One region of the Enterococcus sp. AMC1623 genome, then DNA from elsewhere that is predicted to be linked to it. Evidence: predicted binding sites of a transcription regulator. Region 1 holds the regulator's gene; the other holds the start of a gene.

The links. The regulator CtsR, encoded in region 1, represses protease genes until heat stress. The targets are predictions, from matches to a motif close to TTGGTCAAAAAAGGTCAAANA.
Region 2: AC4BC7_RS01190 (ATP-dependent Clp protease ATP-binding subunit) is a predicted target of CtsR. The motif match lies at 1,666-1,686, and genes of this name have one in related genera.

What each region holds. Positions count from the first base shown of each region.
Region 1 is NZ_CM177096.1:2,588,934-2,592,151, forward strand. It holds gene pknB (Stk1 family PASTA domain-containing Ser/Thr kinase) at 1-1,640, shown strand, start outside; gene AC4BC7_RS12470 (CtsR family transcriptional regulator) at 1,771-2,238, shown strand; gene AC4BC7_RS12475 (ATP-dependent Clp protease ATP-binding subunit) at 2,244-3,218, shown strand, end outside.
Region 2 is NZ_CM177096.1:236,712-239,929, reverse strand. It holds gene ptsP (phosphoenolpyruvate--protein phosphotransferase) at 1-920, opposite strand, end outside; gene AC4BC7_RS01200 (phosphocarrier protein HPr) at 920-1,186, opposite strand; gene ykzS (protein YkzS) at 1,359-1,550, opposite strand; gene AC4BC7_RS01190 (ATP-dependent Clp protease ATP-binding subunit) at 1,756-3,218, shown strand, end outside.

The DNA.
Region 1 (3,218 bases):
TTTATGCTATTGGAATCATTTTGTACGAAATGTTGACAGGTCGAGTGCCATTTGATGGTGAATCAGCAGTAACCATTGCTTTAAAACATTTTCAAGATGAAATTCCATCGATTCGTATTTACGATAAAGAAGTCCCGCAATCACTTGAAAACATTGTCTTAAAAGCCACTGCGAAAGAACAAAGTGATCGTTACAAAGAAGCCGATGAAATGCGTCGTGACATTGAAACAGCTCTTTCTCCAGAGCGCTTAAATGAACCATTATGGGAACCACATGCGATGTTGGATGAAACTAAAATTTTAACACCTATTTCAGAAGACACGCCGATGCCGGATTCATTTAAAGAAATGCCGACTCCTAAAAAAGAAATACCAGAACCAGAGCCGCAAGTACCGGTGAAGAAAAAGAGAAGAAAACGCTGGTTGCTTTTACCTCTCTTACTCTTTTTAGCAGTAGCGGGTTTGACTTATTACTTAGTATTTGGCGGTGGGCGCAATCAAGTAACTATTCCAGAAGTCGCAGGTTTAACAGAAGCGGCTGCACGGGAAACATTGCATGACGCCGGAATTGAAGTAGCCACAGAAACCAAAGAATTTCCAAGTAATCAAATTCCTGAAAATCATGTAGTGAAGACTGATCCTGAAGAAGGCGCGGTTATTAAACGAACTAAAGAAGTACTCTTATATATTAGTACCGGTAGTAAAAAAGTAGCAATGAAAGATTACGTTGGCCAAGAAAAAGATAAAGTGATTGCAGAATTAAAAGAACTTGGTTTTGACGAGAGTCAAATAACAATCGAAGAAGTTTATGATAATGATACACCTGCTAATGAAATTATGGACCAAACCCCTTCAGAAGGTGAAGAAGTTGTTCCTAAAGAGACAGAAGTTGAATTAACTGTCAGCAAAGGAGCAGAACCTGTCATGATGCCGAATTTATACGGTTATGGAGAGCGTGATGCTCGTGCAGAGTTGACGAATTATGGTCTAGGGAATAATTCAGTAACGATTGTCGAAGAATTTAGTGACATGAGTGCAGGTCTAGTTATCAAGCAAACACCAGAAGCCAATGCTGATATTATTCCTGGAGAAACAGAGATTACGTTGACAATCAGTAAAGGGCCAGAAACAGTGAAGATGCCTAACTTAATTGGTTACACAGAAACCAATGCCCGAAGTGAACTAGATGCTTCTGGTTTAGGCAATAACTCAGTGCATATTAGTGAAGTCTATAGCAACAATGAGGAAGGCACTATTGTCAAACAATCACCAGAAGCTGGTTCAGATATTTCACCAGGAGATGTGACCATTACGTTAGAAATTAGTAAAGGTCCAGAGCCACCTGAAACAATTGATTTACCAGATGTGACAGATATGACTGAATCGGCTGCAAAATCTTTATTAGAAAACCAAGACCTTTCTGTATCCACATCAGAAGAATATAGTGATTCTGTAGATAAAGGACGGGTAATCTCAATGGATCCTTCTGCAGGAACCTCTGTAGAAAAAGACGAGACAGTTCATCTAATTATTTCTAGCGGGAAAGAAGACGATGGTTCTTCTAGCTCTGACTCAGAAAGCAGTGAGACGACAACTTCTGAGAGTTCAAATGTAACTGGCGAAACATCCACAGATGAATAATAAGGGCAAGGATAAAGCGAAAGTTTAAACTTTTGTTTTATCCTTTTTTCTTTAGAGTCCTTCTTCTTTTCAAACTTCTGAAAATTCGCTATAATTAAGGTCAATATTAGTCAAGGGAGGTCGCGTTTAAATGGGTCATCAAAATACTTCTGATTTAATCGAAGCATATTTGAAGAAGATTCTTGAGGAAAGTGAAATGATAGAAATTCGTCGTGCAGAGATGGCAGATTTATTTAACTGTGTACCTTCGCAAATCAATTATGTCATCAATACTCGCTTTACTATTCAACGTGGGTATGCGGTTGAGAGTAAACGTGGTGGTGGAGGCTATATTCGAATTGAGAAAATTCAAATTGCGAATTATCATCATTTTTTAGAACAAGTCAATCAATTATTTGATAAAACAATCTCTGAAAAAGATGCGGTATCAATTATTCAGAAGTTATACGAAGAAGGTATTCTGTCAAAACGAGAAGGTAATTTATTACTGACGACAATTAGCAAAGCCGTTTTAGGAAAATCAGCGGAAGAAAATATCATTCGTGCGTCAATTATGCACGGGATTTTAGAACGATTAAGTTATGAAGATAAGGAGTGAGTGCGATGGATGAACTATTTACACAACGAGCAAAAGCGGTGCTGGCCATTGCTCAAGAAGAAGCAAAATACTTTAAACATCAATCTGTAGGTTCAGAACATATTTTATTAGCATTAATTATCGAGCAAGATGGCATTGCCGGCAAAACATTGCGCGAAATGCGTGTAAATGAAAATGATATTCGGGAAGAAATCGAACATTTAACCGGTTATGGTTCAATGAAAGAATATCCAACAGGGGGCTTTTTACCCTATTCTCCACGAGCAAGACAAATTTTTGCCTATGCTGGCGATGAAGCAAAACGTTTGGGTGCCCAACAAATTGGCACGGAGCACTTACTCCTCGGTTTATTACGTGATGAAGAAATTTTAGCGTCACGTATTATGTTGAATTTAGGAATGAGCTTGGCAAAAATGCGCCAACTATTGAAGAAAAAAATGGGCGTACAATCAAAAAGCAATGCAAGCCGACGTCGCCCGCAACAACGTCAACAACCGCAACAAGAAGGGACACCAACCTTAGATTCATTGGCTCGCGATTTAACGAAATTAGCTCGTGAACAACGCTTAGATCCTGTAGTCGGACGTAGCAAAGAAGTCAAACGTTTGATTCAAATTCTTAGCCGTCGTACCAAAAACAATCCTGTTTTAGTCGGCGAACCAGGTGTTGGTAAAACTGCCATTGCGGAAGGCTTAGCACAAAAAATCGTAAATGGTGAAGTACCAAAAGACATGCAGCAAAAACGTCTGATGATGTTGGACATGGGTGCATTAGTTGCAGGTACCAAATATCGTGGTGAATTTGAAGATCGCATGAAGAAAATCATTGATGAAATTTATCAAGATGGTCAAATCATTCTCTTTATTGATGAATTACACACATTAATTGGTGCTGGTGGAGCAGAAGGTGCGATTGATGCATCGAATATTTTAAAACCAGCCTTAGCTCGTGGTGAATTACAAACCATTGGTGCAACAACG
Region 2 (3,218 bases), 1.1 Mb from region 1:
GGAGCATCCATGTATAAAAATTCTGTACGATAAAGTCCAACAGCTTCAGCACCATTGTTATGGACACCAGTTAAATCTTTTGGTGTACCAATGTTTGCTGCTAGCTCAATGTGTTTACCGTCAGCTGTAACAGTTTGGGCATTTTTAAGTTTTTCCCATTCTGCTTTTTGTGCAGCGAAAGCTTCTCCAGCTTTATGGAATTCTGTAGCTTGTTCTTCAGTAGGATTGACGATAACATCGCCTTCGATACCGTTAACAGCTATAATATCACCTGCTTTTACTTTTGCAGTGATATCTTTTGTTCCCACGATTGCTGGAATCTCTAAAGAACGAGCCATAATCGCTGAGTGAGAAGTACGTCCACCAATATTAGTTACGAATGCTTTAACGAAATTACGATCTAATTGCGCTGTATCACTCGGTGTTAAGTCATGTGCAATCACAACAACTTCTTCATTAATCATAGATGGATTAGGTAAAGTTACTTGCAATAAATGTGCTAATACACGCTTCGCAACGTCACGGATATCCGCAGCACGCTCTTGCATATAAGCATTATCTTCCATTGCTTCAAACATGCCAATATACATGTCTGTAACTTCTTTTAACGCAGATTCAGCATTAACTTTATTGTCTGAAATATTTTGCTTAATTTGACCAATCATTTCTGGATCGCTAAGAACCATTAAATGAGCGTCAAATACTTGCGCTTCTTCTTCGCCTAAAGCTTGAGCAGCTTTATCACGAATTTGTTTTAATTCTTCAGTAGATTTAGCTAGTGCATCATCTAGACGAGCTTCTTCAGCAGATATGTCTTCAACTGTAACTTTTGTAAAAGTTAAGTCAGGTTGAACTAATAGGTATGCCTTCGCAACTGCTACGCCATCACTTGCCGCAATTCCCTTTAGCATTTCAACCATTATTCAGACAATCCTTCCTTTTGCATTGTTTCAACGATAGCAGCAATTGCTTCTTTTTCGTCAGCACCTTCTGCAGTAATTGTAACGTCAGAACCTTGACCAACGCCTAAAGACATAACGCCCATGATTGATTTAAGGTTAACTGATTTACCTTTGTACTCTAAGTTAACATCAGAGTTAAATTTGCTCGCTGTTTGAACTAATAAAGTCGCTGGACGTGCGTGAATTCCTGTCTCAGCAATTACGTGAAAATCTTTCTTTTCCATATTATCAATCTCCTTTAGTGATATCTAAATTTTTTGTGAGGGCTTACTTTTGTCAACTCTTGTCTAACAGACAGAATTTAACCACCCTTTCAATTGTTAAGATTACCATTTTTTTGTTAGTTAGACAACCGTTTTCCCAAATAAATCATCAAATACTTACGAAAATTACTTTTTATTTCGCATCCATTTCATAGCGATAAATTATTTTCCCATTTAAACCAGCTTCCCCAACAAAGGATGTGCGGTCTTCTCGATTAATCCACACTTCACGAAACACAAAAAAATCGTCTCTTTCTATTACAATTTCTTCAATCTCTCCATTTTGCAATTTATCTAATAAATCAACATAAGGGTTGTTTTCCATAGTTAAGCTCCTTTATTTAATTGTAATTCTTCTACCTTAAAAATTATAATTCTTTTTAAGAAAACTGCAAATTCAAATACTTGCACATCATTAAAAAGATTGTATAATAGTGTTAAAGGTCAAAGTTGGTCAATGGATTAATTGCCCTTCTTTTCCTGATTACTCACTACAAAAGACAAAACTGTATGAAAGGTCGTGAGACACTATGCTTTGCCAAAACTGTGGAAAAAACGAAGCGACAATTCATTTATATGCAAATGTCGGCGGACAAAGAAAACAAATTGATTATTGTCAAAGTTGTTATCAAAAAATTAAAGGTCAACAAACAACAAATGCGATGCCTCAAGATCCATTTGGCTTTGGTAGTCTAGATGATTTGTTTAGACAAATGTCTCAACAAATGCAACAAGGAACTCCTTCCTATAATCAGACGCCTCCTACCCAAGCAGGTGGAAATCAAAATAATTTTAATGGTGGGCAACCACCTATCAACAATACACCTGGAATTTTAGGTGAATATGGTATTAATATTACGCAACAAGCTCGAGATGGTGAAATCGATCCTGTTGTTGGTCGCGATTCAGAAATTAAACGTGTCATTGAAATTCTCAATCGACGAACAAAAAACAATCCGGTATTAATCGGTGAACCAGGTGTCGGTAAAACAGCTGTTGTTGAAGGATTGGCACAAAAAATCGTCGATGGTGATGTTCCTCAAAAACTTTTGGATAAAGAAGTAATTCGTCTAGATGTTGCTTCATTAGTTCAAGGAACAGGTATCCGTGGTCAATTTGAAGAACGCGTCCAAAAACTAATTGAAGAAATTAAGCAAGCGGAAAATATTATCCTATTTATTGATGAAGTGCATGAAATCGTAGGTGCTGGAAGTGCTGGGGATGGTAACTTGGATGCCGGTAATATTTTGAAACCAGCATTAGCTCGTGGCGAAATACAAATGGTAGGCGCGACTACACTTAGTGAATATCGTATCATTGAAAAAGATGCTGCGTTAGAACGTAGAATGCAGCCTGTTCGTGTGGACGAACCATCTGTTGAAGAAACAGTTACCATTTTAAAAGGTCTCCAACCACGTTATGAAGATTATCATCATGTAAAATATACAGATGAAGCAATCCGTGCTGCGGCTGTTCTTTCAAATCGTTATATCCAAGACCGTTTCTTACCAGATAAAGCAATCGATTTATTAGATGAATCTGGTTCAAAAGAAAACTTAACTATTCAATTTGTTGATCCAAAAGTTATCGATAAAAAATTAGCAGATGCCCAACAACAAAAACAACTAGCTTCTCAGGAAGAAGATTTTGAAAAAGCAGCTTATTATCGAGACCAAATCAATAAATTACAAAAAATGAAAGAACGTCAAATTACTGAAGAAGAAACACCTGTAATCGATGAAAAAACTATGGAACAAATCGTTGAAGAGCGGACAGGTATTCCAGTCGGTGAACTAAAAGAAAAAGAACAAGCCCAATTGAAAAACTTAGCCATTGACTTAAAAGAACATGTGATTGGTCAAGATGAAGCAATTGATAAAGTAGCCAAAGCGATTCGTCGCAATCGTGTCGGTCTTGGCAAGAAAAATCGTCCGATTGGCTCTTTCTTATTTGTAGGTCCAACCGGTGTCGGAAAAACAGAACTTGCCAAACA